2 regions of the Blastococcus sp. SYSU D00813 genome follow, and region 1 is predicted to be linked to the other one. Evidence: predicted binding sites of a transcription regulator. Region 1 holds the regulator's gene; the other holds the start of a gene.
What was found. Region 1 encodes LexA, which represses DNA repair genes until DNA is damaged. Its sites were predicted from a motif close to TCGAACANNTGTTCGA; they were not measured.
Positions count from the first base shown of each region.

Region 1 (7,138 bases):
GCCGCCGTGGACCCGGCCGCGGCCGCCGCGGTGCTGCCCGGCAACGGCCGGCGGATCGTCCGCGCGCTGGAGGTCGTGGAGCTGACCGGCGGCCCGTTCCGCGCCTCGCTGCCCGAGCCGCGGCCGCACTACCCCGCCGTCGTCGTCGGCCTCGACCGCGAGCCGGCGGAGCTGGACGAGCGCGTCGCCCGGCGCGTGGACCGCATGTGGGCCGCGGGCTTCGTCGCCGAGGTCGAGGCGCTGGCCGCCGACGGGCTGCGCGAGGGACCGACGGCGTCGCGGGCGCTGGGCTACGCCCAGGTGCTGGCCCAGCTGGACGGCGAGCTGTCGGCGGAGGAGGCCCGGGAGCGCACCGTCGTCACCACCCGGCGGTTCGTCCGCCGCCAGCGCTCCTGGTTCCGCCGTGACGCCGCCACCACCTGGTTCGACGCGGGCCGGCCCGACCTGGCCGACGCCGTCGCCGGGCTGATCACCGGCCGTACCCTCGGACCGTGAGCACGCACGACCGCGTCCTGGTGGGGCACGGCACGGAGAACGACTTCGTCGTCCTTCCCGACCCCGACGGCACCCGGTGGCCGGAGGACCGGCTGGACGCCGCCATGGTGCGCCGGCTGTGCGACCGCCGCGCCGGCCTCGGCGGGGACGGCGTGCTCCGGGTGGTGCGCAGCGCGCACGTGCCCGACGCCGCGGCGGTGCTCGGTGCCGACCTCGACCGCTGCGAGTGGTTCATGGACCACCGCAACGCCGACGGGTCGCTGGCCGAGATGTGCGGCAACGGCGTGCGGCTGTTCCTCCACGTGCTGGTCAGCGAGGGCCTGCTGGACCGTGCCGCGTGCGGCGACGGCGTGTGGATCGGCACCCGCGGCGGTCCGCGGCGGGTGGGCGCGGGTGCCGACGGCACCTACTGGGTCGACATGGGTCCGGCGCGGGAGTTCGGCCGCGGTTCGGCCGAGGTGGACGGGCAGCGCTTCGACGGGCTGGCGGTGTCGATGGGCAACCCGCACCTGGCCTGCCTGACCGACGCCGACCTCGACGCGCTCGACCTCACCGGACAGCCGCGGTTCGACCCCGCGCTGTTCCCCGACGGCGTCAACGTCGAGCTCGTGACCGTGCTGCGCGAGGCGGCGGAGGGTGCCGACGCGCACGTCCGGCTGCGGGTGCACGAGCGCGGGGTGGGGGAGACGCGGTCCTGCGGCACGGGCGCGTGCGCCGCGGCCTACGCAGCCCTGGTGGCCGGCGGCGCGACCGCCGGGACCGTCGTGGTCGACGTCCCCGGCGGCCGGCTGACCGTCGACGTCGGGGCCGGCACCACCGTGCTGCGGGGCCCGGCCGTCGTCGTCGCCACCGGTGAGCTCACCCGGGAGTGGCTCGGCTCCTGACCCGGCTCCCGACCCGGCTCCCGACCCGGCTCCCGACCCGGACGGTCAGGGCCGGTCGGGGGTGTCCGCCCGGGTCTCCGGCTCGTCGGTGGGGGCCTCGGGCTTGTCGCCCGGACCCACGTTGCCGGTGCCCCGCGGCGCGCCGCGGCCGGTGTCCTGGTCCGCGCCCCCGAAGAGGTTGCGCGGCGGGTCGAGCCCGGCCGGGTCGCGGCCCGGGTCCTCGATCCCCTCGCTGCTGCTCGTGCTCACGGGTGCCTCCTCGTCATCGGCGTCCCTCTGCTCTTGCCGGGACGGCCCTACCCCCGCCGAGGCGGGATGCATGCGGGCCCCGCCGGTGTTGTACCCGGCGATGACACGAGCAGTGATCTCCACGGAAGAGACAACTCAGGTGCCCCGGCGAGAGGGGCGTGCCACGCTGGACGCGATGACGACCGCACAGAACCGCGCCGTGCTCGCCGGCGCCCAGGACCGGGCCGAGCGGGCGGCCGGCGCCGCCGCGCCCGCCGAGGAGGCCGTGCGCCCCGCGCCGGCCGGCCAGTGGGACGAGCCCGACGACACCACCGGCAGCTACGACCTCGAGCAGCGCGGGGCCCTGCGCCGCGTCGCCGGCCTGTCGACCGAGCTGGCCGACGTCACCGAGGTCGAGTACCGGCAGCTGCGCCTCGAGCGCGTCGTGCTGGTCGGGGTGTGGACCGAGGGCACGCAGGCCGACGCCGACCGCTCGCTCGCCGAGCTCGCGGCCCTGGCCGAGACGGCCGGCTCGCAGGTGCTCGAGGCCGTGAGCCAGCGGCGGCAGACCCCCGACGCCGGCACCTACGTGGGCTCGGGCAAGGCCGCCGAGATCCGCGACATCGTCGCCTCGACCGGCGCCGACACCGTCATCTGCGACGGCGAGCTGACCCCGGGCCAGCTCAACGCGCTGGAGAAGATCCTCAAGGTCAAGGTCGTCGACCGGACGGCGCTGATCCTGGACATCTTCGCCCAGCACGCGAGCAGCCGGGAGGGCAAGGCGCAGGTCGAGCTCGCGCAGATGCAGTACATGCTGCCCCGGCTGCGCGGCTGGGGTGAGTCGATGTCCCGGCAGGCCGGTGGCCGCGTCGCCGGAGGTGGCGGCATCGGGACGCGTGGTCCCGGTGAGACCAAGATCGAGACCGACCGGCGGCGGATCCGCTCGCGGATGAGCAAGTTGCGCCGCGAGATCGCCGGCATGGCGACCGCCCGGCAGACGCAGCGCTCCAGCCGCGGTCGCAACGCCGTCCCGAGCGTGGCCATCGCCGGCTACACCAACGCGGGCAAGTCCAGCTTGCTCAACCGGCTCACCGGTGCCGGCGTGCTGGTCGAGAACGCGCTGTTCGCCACCCTCGACCCGACGGTCCGCCGTGCGCAGACCGAGGAGGGGCGCGAGTACACGCTCACCGACACCGTCGGCTTCGTGCGGCACCTGCCGCACCAGCTGGTCGACGCGTTCCGGTCGACGCTGGAGGAGGTGGCCGCCGCCGACCTGCTGCTGCACGTCGTCGACGGCTCCGACCCCGACCCGCTCGGCCAGATCGACGCGGTCCACGTCGTGCTCCAGGAGATCGACGCCTCGTCGGTCCCCGAGCTCATCGTCGTCAACAAGGTCGACGCGATGAGCGAGGAGGACGTGCTGACCCTCCGCCAGGCGCTGCCCGGCGCGGTGTGGGTCTCGGCCCGCACCGGGGAGGGCCTCGACCGGCTGCGGGACGTCGTGGCCGCGCGGCTGCCGCACCCCGACATCGAGGTGGACGTGCTGGTGCCCTACGACCGCGGTGACCTGGTCGCCCGGGTGCACCGGGACGGCGAGGTGCTCAGCGAGAGCCACGACGCCGGCGGTACCCGGCTGTCCGCGCGGGTCGACGGCGCCCTGGCCGCGGCCCTCGGCGAGTTCGCCGTCCCGGTCGCCTGACCGGGTCCTCCGACCGGGCCTCGGCGGGCGCGGCGCCGCACCCGCCCCGCCGAGGTCACGATCGGGTCACGGCCCGGTACCGTGACCCGGTGACCAGTGGCGTGGTGCGGCGCTCCCTCCCGGCCATGCTCCGGCGGCCGGCGGCCGAGCACCCTCCGGTGGTGTCGGCCGGCCGGCCGACGTGGTGGGCCGTGCTCATCGCACTCGCCGTCGGCACCCTGGTCACCGTCGACCTCCTCGCGCACGGGCTGACCGAGCGTGTCGACCACTGGGTCTCCGACCAGGTGTCGGAGTGGGGGCTGCGCGACTCGGCGGCCTACCAGCCGCTGTGGGTGGTCACCCAGATCGGCGGACGCGCCACGATGCTGCTGGTCCTGGCCTGCCTCATCGGCTGGCTCGCCGGCCGGCACCGGACGATCCTTCCGCTGCTGCGGATCGTGCTCGCACTCGTGCTGCTGAGCGTGGTCGTCTACCAGTTCAAGTGGGGGATCGGGCGGACGGCGCCGGCCTTCCCCGGTGGTGAGTACCTGCACCACCCGGACGGCGAGTCCTACCCCTCCGGCCACGTCGCCAACGCCGTCCTGCTGTGGGGCGTGGCGCGCTGGCAGGCGGTCGAGTTCGGCCTGCCGCCGCGGGCGCAGCGGGTGCTCTGGTTCCTCGCGGTGGTCGGGCCGGTGCTGTGCAGCCTGGCGATGATCGTCCTGGACTTCCACTGGGTCAGCGACGCGATCGCCGGTGCCGCCGTCGGCGTGGTGCTGCTGGGCGTGGTTCACGCGGTCGACGCACTCGTCCTGTCACGCTGGGTGCGTGCCGACTCGCGCCGACCGGGCCCCGCGTCGCCGTGACCGCCGGGGCCCGGCGCGGGGCGCCTCCCTCGCACGCGCCGGCCTGACCGGCTCGGCCCTGCTGGCCGGTCTCGCCCTCTCGCTGGTCGCCGCGTCCCCGGCACAGGCCGAGGAGGCCGCCCCGGCGACTCCGCAGTGCGACATCACCGACCCGCGGCTCACCGAGCTCTCCGGGCTGGTGGTCGGCAGCGACGGCACCATGCTGGCCATCAACGACGGCGGCGATCTCGTCCAGGTGTTCGTCCTCGACCCCGCCTGCGAGGTGACCCGGGTGCACGAGGCCGGCGTGGACCCCTTCGACCCCGAGGACCTCGCCGTCGGGCCGGACGGCACGGTGTGGCTGGCCGACACCGGCGACAACACCGGCACGCGCGAGACCGTCGCGCTCATCGCGCTGCGCCCGGACGGCTCCACCGCCGTGCACCGGCTCACCTACCCCGACGGGCCGCACGACGCCGAGGCGCTGCTGCTGGCCCCCGACGGCACGCCCTACGTGGTGACCAAGGAGGTGCTCGGCTCCAGCGACGTCTTCCGGCCGGTCGCCGCGCTGGAGCCCAACGGCACCGTCGGGCTCGTCGAGGTCGCCTCCGTGGACCTCACCCTGACCGGCACCCCGGGTGGCCCGGTGGGCCGGGCCGGTCAGCTGCTGGTGACCGGGGGCGCCGTCGCGGCCGACGGGCACGCCCTGGCGCTGCGGACCTACACCGACGCCTACGTGTGGCCGCTGGCCGGCTCGGACGTGGCCGCCGCGCTCGCCGCCGAGCCGGTGCGCGTGGCCCTGCCGGAGTCCCCGCAGGGCGAGGCGATTAGCTTCTCCGCCGACGGGACCTCGCTGGTCGTGGCGAGCGAGGGGCTGCCCAGCACGGTCAGCGTCGTCCCGGTGCCGACGGTGACCGCGCCCGCCGGCGCGACCGGTGCGCCGGACGGCTCCCTGACCGACGTCCTCACCGAGACCGAGGAGGGCGTCTCCCCGGTGACCGCCGCGCTGGTGGCCGCGGCCCTGGCCACCCTGCTCCTCTGGCTGCTGGGACGTCGGCGCCGCGGGAGCGCGCCGCCGGGCGGGGCTCCGCGCGCCTGACCCCGTCCCGGGACGGGCCCGCGCCCGGGGGCGCCGGGTCAGACCCGGCGCAGCACCGTCACGACGCGACCGAGCACGGTCGCGTCGTCGCCGGGGATGGGCTCGTAGGCGGGGTTGTGGGGCAGCAGCCACACGTGCCCGTCCTTGCGCTTGTAGGTCTTCACGGTCGCCTCGCCGTCGATCATCGCGGCGACGATCTCGCCGTTCTCGGCCGTGGGCTGCTGACGGACGACGACCCAGTCGCCGTCGCAGATCGCCGCCTCGACCATCGAGTCACCGGTGACCTTGAGCATGAAGAGCGTGCCCTCGCCGACGAGCTCGCGGGGCAGCGGGAAGACGTCCTCCACCGCCTGCTCGGCGAGCACCGGGCCACCGGCGGCGATCCGGCCCACGAGCGGCACGTAGGTGGGCGCCGGGCTGGCGGAGTCCTCGGCGACCGGCGGGGGCGGCGCGGTGGCGCCGGCGGCCGCGAGCTCGCCGGGGAGCCGGACGTCGAGCGCGCGGGGGCGGTTGGGATCGCGCCGCAACCAGCCCTTCTTCTGCAGCACCGAGAGCTGGTGGGCCACCGAGGAGGCCGAGGACAGGCCGACGGCCTCACCGATCTCGCGCACCGAGGGCGGGTAGCCGCGACGGTCGATCGAGTCGCGGATGACCTCGAGGACGCGCCGCTGGCGCTGGGTCAGGCCGTCGCCGGCCTCGCCCCGGTCCGGGAAGGTCCGGACCTCCGCCGTGGGCGCCGGCGTCGAGCCGGTCGCCGTGCCGCCCGCGCGGCGCGACCCGCCGCGTCCCCCCGACGTCCCGCTGGTGCCCGCCACGTCTCCTCCTCGCCGGCCGCGTGCCGCGGCTCGTCCGTCCACCCCGCTCACCCCGGCCGTGGTCCTCGCCCGGCCGGTGCCGGAGGTGCACCTGCGTCTCGCAGCACAGACCGTAGCGCGTCGGGCACCGGTCCTCAAACACATGTTCGAACTGCTCCGTGTCGGGATCGCTCTTGTCGGCGGCGTGCGGTAGACATCGCACAGACGTTCGATTCGAACGGCTGTTCGACCAGTCGCCGGGGTCCGGCGGCCGTCGTGGAGGAGGCGCGAGGTGGCGGGCACGGTGCGGGGCGCGGGCGGTTGCGGGGGGCCGGCGGGCGGGGTGGCGGGCTCGGCGCCCGGTGGGTGGGGGAGCACGGGGCCGTGGGTCGCCGGTCCCGTCCGTCCGGCCGGGGAGCGGGCCGGTGCCCGCCAGGCCGTGCGGCCGGCCGGGCCGCCGGCGGGCGCCCCGCCGCTGCGGCGCGACGTGGTGCGCCCCGGCGCGCGACCGGTGCCGGCCGCCGCCGCGCCGCGCCGGAGCCGGGTCCGGTCGGGCCACCCGGCGCGGGCCGTCGCGGGCGGGGGGCCGGTGCGGCTGACCCGCCGGGGCCGGGTCGTCCTCGCCGCGCTGGGGGTCGCGGTCGCCGCGCTGGCGCTGCTCGCGCTGTCCGCGGTCGTCGGCGGCGGGGAGGAGCTGGAGCTGGCCGGGGGCAGCAGCGTCGTCGTGCAGCCGGGCGACACCGTCTGGTCGATCGCGGCGGGCGTGGCCGACCCGGGGGAGGACGTGCGGGCCGTCGTCGACGCGATCGAGCGGCTCAACGACCTGGAGGGCGCCGTGGTCGTCCCCGGGCAGGTGCTCGAGGTCCCGTGAGCCGGTCGGCCGGCTGTACCCGTGGGGTCGACGAATCTGCCGCCCATCTTCGTCAACCCCTGGGGCGCTGCGGTCCGCCGGGAGCCGGGGTGCGCCGACCTACCGTTCCCGACGTGCCAGTGGACAAGCGCGGCCGAGCAGTGGCCTCCATCGCCCAGCCCCTCGAGGCCGAGGTCCTCGCCGACGGGTCGTGGTGGCCCGGCGCGGTCCTCGGGTGGCGTCACGACGAGGCGGGCGTCTGCCA
Region 1 covers NZ_JBJGZX010000016.1:43,266-50,403, reverse strand. Annotated here, with positions in the region: gene miaA (tRNA (adenosine(37)-N6)-dimethylallyltransferase MiaA) at 1-495, shown strand, start outside; gene dapF (diaminopimelate epimerase) at 492-1,379, shown strand; gene ACI8AX_RS13105 (hypothetical protein) at 1,425-1,628, opposite strand; gene hflX (GTPase HflX) at 1,804-3,306, shown strand; gene ACI8AX_RS13095 (phosphatase PAP2 family protein) at 3,396-4,151, shown strand; gene ACI8AX_RS13090 (hypothetical protein) at 4,114-5,229, shown strand; gene lexA (transcriptional repressor LexA) at 5,268-6,044, opposite strand; gene ACI8AX_RS13080 (LysM peptidoglycan-binding domain-containing protein) at 6,613-6,894, shown strand; gene ACI8AX_RS13075 (hypothetical protein) at 7,008-7,138, shown strand, end outside.

Region 2 (7,138 bases), on a different contig from region 1:
CGGCGGCGTTGGCGGTCATCCCGGCGGCGAAGGGGTGGGTGGCGTCGACGACGACGTCCACGTCGGCCAGGGCCTGCGCCAGGCCCTCCACGCCGCCGAAGCCGCCGACCCGCACCCGCCCGGGCGGCAGCACCGGGTCGGCCACCCGGCCGGCCAGGGAGCTGAGCACGTCGGCGCCGGCCTCGACCAGCGCGCTGGCCAGCCGGCGGGCCTCGCCGGTGCCGCCGAGGACCAGCACCCGGAGGGTCATGCCGGCTGCCCGTGCATGCTGGTGCCGTGAGCAGGGAGGGCGGCGGGCTGCGGCACGGCTGGACGACCGGCGCCTGCGCGACCGCGGCGGCCACCGCGGCCTACACCGCGCTGCTCACCGGCGAGTTCCCCGACCCGGTGACCATCGACCTGCCGAACGACCGGCACCCCTCGTTCGCGCTGGCCCGCGAGGCGCTCGTGCCCGGCGCGGAGGCGACCGCCGGCATCGTCAAGGACGCCGGCGACGACCCCGACGTCACCCACGGCGCGCTGGTCTCCTCGCGGGTGCTGCCCGGCGCCCCGGGCACGGGGGTGGTCTTCCGCGCCGGCGAGGGCGTCGGCACGGTGACCAAGCCCGGGCTGCCGCTGGCGGTCGGCGAGCCGGCGATCAACCCGATGCCCCGCCGCTTCATCGCCGAGCACGTCGCGGCGGTCGCGGCGCGGCACGGCGGCACCGGGGACGTCGTCGTCGAGGTGTCGGTCGAGGGCGGCGAGGAGCTGGCCCGGCGCACCTGGAACCCGCGGCTGGGCATCCTCGGCGGGCTGTCGATCCTCGGCACGACCGGCGTCGTCGTCCCCTACTCGTGCTCGTCGTGGATCGACTCGATCCGCCGCGGCATCGACGTCGCCCGCGCGGCCGGGCGCACCCACGTGGCCGGCTGCACCGGGTCGACCAGCGAGCGCGTCGCGCAGCAGCTGCACGGGCTGCCCGAGGACGCGCTGCTGGACATGGGCGACTTCGCCGGAGCGGTGCTCAAGTACCTGCGCCGGCACCCGGTGCCGCGGCTGACCGTGGCCGGCGGCATCGGCAAGCTCGCCAAGCTCGCCGAGGGGCACCTCGACCTGCACTCGGCCCGCTCGCAGGTGTCGTTCGAGGCGCTCGCGGCGCTGGTCCGCGAGGCCGGGGGCGCGCCGGAGCTGGTCGAGGGCGTGCGCGGGGCGAACACGGCGCTGGACGCGCTGCAGCAGTGCCAGGCCGCGGGGCTGCCGCTCGGCGACCTGGTCGCGGCCGGCGCCCGGGAGACCGCGCTCGGCGTGCTGCGCGGCGCTCCGGTCGAGGTCGACGTCGTCGTCATCGACCGCGCCGGCACGGTCGTCGGCCGCGCCTGAGCGGAGTCGCTCGAGTGCGGAAACCGTCACTCAGCGACTCCGATGCACCGAGTAGAGGTGGCTGTCGGGGAACTGCTCGGCGGCGAGAGCGGGGCCGACGACGACGACCGCCGTCCGTCTGATCCCGGCCTCGGCCACCTGCCCGGCGATGTCGGCCAGCGTGCCGCGCAGCACCACCTCGTCGTCCCGGCTGGCGTGGGCGACGACGGCGGCCGGGCAGTCACCGCCGTAGTGCTCCGCGAGCTCGGGCGCGAGCTCGTCCAGCCGCTGCACGGCCAGGTGCAGCACCAGCGTGGCGCCGGTCGCCGCGTAGGCGGCGAGCGTCTCGCCCGGCGGCATGGGCGTGGACCGGGCCGAGGTCCGGGTGAGGACGACGGTCTGCGCGACCCCCGGCACCGTCAGCTCCCGCTTGAGCGCGGCGGCGGCCGCGGCGAACGACGGGACCCCCGGCACCACCTCGTAGGGCACCCCCGCCGCGTCGAGCCGGCGCATCTGCTCGGCCATCGCGCTGTACACCGACGGGTCGCCGGAGTGCAGCCGGGCGACGTCGAGCCCGGCCTCGTGCGCCGCCACCAGCTCGGCGGTGATGGCGTCGAGGTCCAGGTCGGCGGTGTCGACCAGCCGGGCGCCGGCCGGCGCGGTGGCCAGCAGCTCCCGCGGCACGAGGGCGCCCGCGTAGAGGCACACCGGGGCCGAGGCGATGAGCCGGGCCGCGCGCAGGGTGACCAGGTCGGCGGCCCCGGGCCCCGCCCCGATGAAGAAGACCGTCACCTGGGGGCCTTTCGCGCGCGAAGTGCTCCAGGCAGGGCCGCGCTCACCGGGTGACCGACCAGATGGTCACCGGCATCGCCGCGCGCCAGCCGGTGAAGGAGCCGACCGGCTCGGCGCGCTGCACCGCGACCCGCACCAGCTCGCCCCCGACGCGCGAGTGCCAGGACGCCAGCACCGCCTCGCTCTCCACCGTGACCGCGTTGGCCACCAGCCGGCCGCCGGGCGGCAGCGCGTCCCAGCAGGTCTCGAGCACCAGCGGCGTGGTCAGCCCGCCGCCGATGAAGACGGCGTCAGGGGACCCCAGCCGGGCGAGCACCTCGGGCGCCGAGCCGCGGACCACCCGCAGGTAGGGCACGCCGAGGCGGGCGGCGTTGCGGGCGATCCGCGCCGCCCGCTCCTCGTCGGCCTCGACGGCGACCGCGCGGCAGGTCGGGTGCGCGCGCATCCACTCGATGCCGATGGAGCCGGAGCCCGCGCCGACGTCCCACAGCAGCTGGCCCGGGACGGCGGCCAGCCGCGACAGCGTGATCGCCCGGACCTCGGACTTGGTGAGCTGCCCGTCGGACTCGTACGCGCCGTCGGGCAGGCCCGGGGTGGTGGGCAGCGGCATCGTCCCGCGCTCGGCCCGGCACTCCACCGCGGTGACCACCAGCGCCGGCGCCGGCTGCGACCAGGTGGCCGCCGTCCCGGAGCGCACCGATTCGTCCGGGCCGCCCAGCCCGGCCAGCACGGTGACCGTGCTCAGCCCGTACCCGCGGTCGGACAGGAGCCGCGCCACGTGCGCCGGCGTCTCGCCGTCGGAGCCGAGCACGAGCAGCCGGGCGCCGGGCTGCACGTGCGGGTGCAGCAGCTCGATCGGCCGCCCGACGAGGCTGACCACGCAGGTGTCCTCGACCGCCCAACCCATCCGGGCGCACGCCAGCGACACCGACGACGGCGCCGGCAGTACCCGCACCCGCGCCGCGCCCAGCAGCCGGGTGAGCGTGGTGCCGATCCCCGACAGCATCGGGTCGCCGCTGGCCAGGACGACGACGGCCCGGCCGGCGTGCTGCTCGACCAGTCCGGGCAGCGCCTCGGTCAGCGGCGAGGGCCACGGCACGCGCTCGGCCGGCACGGAGTCGGGCACCAGCGCCAGCTGCCGCGCGCTGCCCATCAGCACCTCGGCCCGCTCGACCTCGGCCCGGGAGGTGGGCGCGAGCCCGTCCCAGCCGTCGGCGCCGATGCCGACGACGACGACCGGCGTCTCGCCGACCTGCGTGTCCGTCACGACCCGGTCCCCTCGCGCGACTCGGCCAGCAGCTTCTCGCGCAGCTCCTGCGGCAGCCGGTCGACGTACACGGTGCCGTCGAGGTGGTCGACCTCGTGCTGCAGGCAGCGGGCGGCCATCCCGGTCGCCTCGATGGTCACCGGGACGCCGGCGGCGTCCACCCCGTCGACCCGCGCCCGGAACGCCCGGGGCAGCTCGGCGTAGGGGCCCGGGACCGACAGGCAGCCCTCCTCGGTGACCTCGTCGGCCGGCTCGTCGCCGACCGGCTCGACGATCGTCAGCACCGGGTTCACCACGTAACCGACGACGTCGTTGCCCTCGGCGTCGGGGCAGTCGATGACGAAGACCCGGGCGTCGACGCCGATTTGGTTGGCCGCCAGGCCGACGCCGTCGGCGGCCTCCATGCTGGCGAACATGTCGAGCACCAGGCGGCGCAGGTCGCGGCCGAACTCGGTCACCGGCGCGCACGGCCGGTGCAGCACCGGGTTGCTGCCGTAGGTGACGATCGGCCGGGCGACGCCGTCGTAACGGCCGGGCAGGCGCATGCGGCGATCCTAGGGACGGCGGTTGGCACGATGGTCGCCGTGCCGAGCAGCCGACTCCCCCACCGGGACCTGGCGACGGCGGCCGGCCTGGCGCTGGGCGCGGTCGCCGACGTGCTGCTGGCCGACCCCCGGCGCGGGCACCCGGTGGCCGGGTTCGGCACCGTCGCGGCGGCGCTGGAGCGGCGTGCGTGGCAGGACTCCCGCGCGGCCGGCGCCGCGTACGCGGCGGTCCTCGTCGGCGGGGCGGGCGCGCTCGGCGCCGGCCTGGACCGGCTCACCCGCGGCCGCCCGGCCGCCCGCACGCTCACCACGGCGGCGGTCACCTGGGCGGTGCTCGGCGGGACGTCGCTGGGCCACGCCGCCCGGGACATGTACGTCGCGCTGGGCAGCGGGGACCTCGCGGCCGCCCGCGAGCGGCTGCCGGCGCTGGCCGGCCGCGACCCCTCGGCCCTGGACGCCGGCGAGCTCGCCCGGGCGACCGTCGAGTCGGTCGCCGAGAACACCTCCGACGCGGCGGTGGCGCCGCTGTTCTGGGGCGCGGTCGCAGGGCTGCCGGGGCTGACCGCCTACCGGGCGGTGAACACCCTGGACGCGATGGTCGGCCACCGGTCGCCCCGGTACGCGCGCTTCGGGTGGGCGTCGGCGCGCGCCGACGACGTCGCCAACTGGGTGCCTGCGCGGCTGACCGCCGCGCTGACGGTGGTCGCCGCCCCCGGGACGGGCGGGTCGGCGGCCGGCGCGCTGCGAGCGTGGCTGCGCGACGGCGCGGCCCACCCCAGCCCGAACTCCGGGCGCTGCGAGGCCGCTCTGGCCGGGGCGCTGGGGCTGCGGCTGGGCGGCCGGAACGTCTACGGCAGCCGGGTCGAGGACCGGCCGCACCTGGGGGGCGGCCGGGCACCGCTGCCGGCCGACGTCCCGCGCGCGGTGCGGTTGTCGCGGGCGGTGTGGACGGCCGCCGCCGGGCTCGCGGTGCTGGCACGGCTCCGGCGGTGAGCCGCCGAACCCGCCGAACCCGGTCCGCGCCCGCCTCCCTCGCCTACCCGTCGAGCGAGGACGGTTCGGGAGTGCGGCTGGTCCGTTGAGCTGGTTTCTCGAGCGGCGGTGCCCTCTCGCCTTGAGCGGCCCACTCAGGGCCAGGCGGGCCGACGTCAATGCTTCAGCCACGGCGGAGTCCAGGTCGCCGACGTGGACGTCAGGTGCCAATGCCTCCGACACAGAGGGCAGAGATACGCGCCTGTTGGTGCCTTCCGGCCGCGCTCAAGACTTCGTCTCTGGATCGCCTCAAGTGCCCAGAGGGCAGCACCACGCGACGAGTAGCGCTTCTTTTGGCATTCCGACATCGCGGTGGATCTCTCGATCCGGGGTGCTCGACCGGCTCACATCCGGCCCGGCACCGCGGCGCCAGCCTGACAGCGGGCGGCCATGTCACTCCCAACGGAGCGCTCGAGCGGAGCCTAGACCGGCGGGCCGCAGCGGCGTCCCCGAGGCCCGTCTCAGAGGCACGTCGTCCTCCAACCTGAGAGGCATGCGTGAGGGCACGTCAAGAGGCTCCGGACATCTGTGGACAGGCCGCTGACCTCGGGGTTCATCCTGCGTCGCCGCCCTCGAGCCGCTAGGATCGAACACACATTCGAAGCGGTCAGGAGGGGTCGTGGGCGAGCTGCGGTCGGCACTGGACACCCTGGCCGGCCTCGACCTGGACGACCTGCCCGACGGGGCGCTGCTCGACCACGCCCGGGAGCTGTCGGCGGCAGCCCACCGGCTGGAGGCCGAGCTGATCCGGGTGGTGCGCCGGGTGGACGTGCGCGGCGCGGTCGAGCACGACGGGGCCAAAAGCACCCAGTCGTGGCTGCGCGGCGTGCTGCGGCTGTCCGGGTCGCGGGCCTCGCGGCTGGTCGGCCACGGGCGGGTGCTGGACCTGCTGCCGGAGGTGGCCGCGGCGTTCGCCGCCGGGGAGCTCGGCGGCGACCAGGTGGAGGTGATCGCCCAGATCGCCAAGCCGGTCAATCTCGACGCGGCTGAGCGGCAGGGCATCGACCTGGCCGCGGTCGAGGCCGCGCTGATGGTGGTGGCCACCCACGGCACGCACGCCGACCTGCAGTCCGCGGTCGGGAACTACCTGGCCAAACTCGATCCCGACGGACCCGAACCCGACCCGACGGTGGAGCGGTCGGTGTGGCTGGTGCCCCAGCCCGACGGCGGCTGGACCCTCGGCGGCACCCTCGACCCGGTGGGCGGGCAGAAGCTCGCCACCGCCCTGGAATCGATCCAGGCCGCGTCCCGCTGCGCCGGGGACACCCGTACCCGCGCCCAGCGCACCGGCGACGCCCTCGTCCAGCTCGCCGACAACGCCCTGGCCTCGGGTGAGCTGCCGGTGCTGCGCACCGTCAAGCCCCACGTCATCGTCACCCTGCCGCTGAGCGACCTGCTCGACCCCGGCACCGGGCCGGCCGCCGCCGGCACCGGCCTGGGCGCCACGATCTCCGCCGCCGCCGCCCGCTGGCTCGCCTGCGACGCCGGCGTCACCCGCATCGTGCTCGACCCCGACGGCCTGCCCCTGGACGTCGGCCGCACCCAACGCACCGTCCCCGCCCACATCCGCAGAGCCGTGGAACTGCGTGACCAGCACTGCGTGTTCGCCGGCTGCGAAGCACCGGCCTGGTACTGCGACGTCCACCACCGGCTGCACTGGGCCCTGGGTGGGCAGACCTCCCTGGACAACTCCGCCCTGCTGTGCGAACGCCACCACACCAAGGTCCACCACGGCTTCCGCGTCGAACACGACGACACCGCACCACCCGGCCAACGCTGGCGCACCTACCGCCCCGACGGCACCCAGATCCTCATCCACCCACCACTGCGGACCTGACCTGCACAGGCCTGCCCACCCCGCGACCGGCCCGGCCGCGGGGTGGGAGGCCTGCCCGCGCCGAGCGCACGGGTCACACGTTGGTGTCGCGGTCCTCGGGCTTCTTCGAGGTCTCGATCTCGGTCTCGGTGACGGGGACGCCGGCCTCCTCGTCCATCCCGCCGCGCTCGACCTGGTCCTGACCGTTCCCGGGCTCGCTCAAGGGGTGCTCCTCTGCCTCGTCGGACGTACCGGGGCCCCCTACCCCCGCGCGGTGGCCGAACCACCTGCGCGGACGACCGGTCAGAGCGCGGGCACCGACGGCGTCAGCTGCCAGGCGGCCGGCAC
Region 2 covers NZ_JBJGZX010000004.1:1,317-8,454, reverse strand. Annotated here, with positions in the region: gene ACI8AX_RS03735 (cobalt-precorrin-6A reductase) at 1-250, opposite strand, end outside; gene ACI8AX_RS03730 (cobalt-precorrin-5B (C(1))-methyltransferase) at 277-1,359, shown strand; gene cobM (precorrin-4 C(11)-methyltransferase) at 1,390-2,130, opposite strand; gene cbiE (precorrin-6y C5,15-methyltransferase (decarboxylating) subunit CbiE) at 2,174-3,397, opposite strand; gene def (peptide deformylase) at 3,394-3,942, opposite strand; gene ACI8AX_RS03710 (cobalamin biosynthesis protein) at 3,982-4,935, shown strand; gene ACI8AX_RS03705 (DUF222 domain-containing protein) at 5,594-6,811, shown strand; gene ACI8AX_RS03700 (hypothetical protein) at 6,885-7,013, opposite strand; gene ACI8AX_RS03695 (PIG-L deacetylase family protein) at 7,094-7,138, opposite strand, start outside.
Region 2: the regulator LexA is predicted to act here: its motif matches at 5,561-5,576, upstream of ACI8AX_RS03705 (DUF222 domain-containing protein).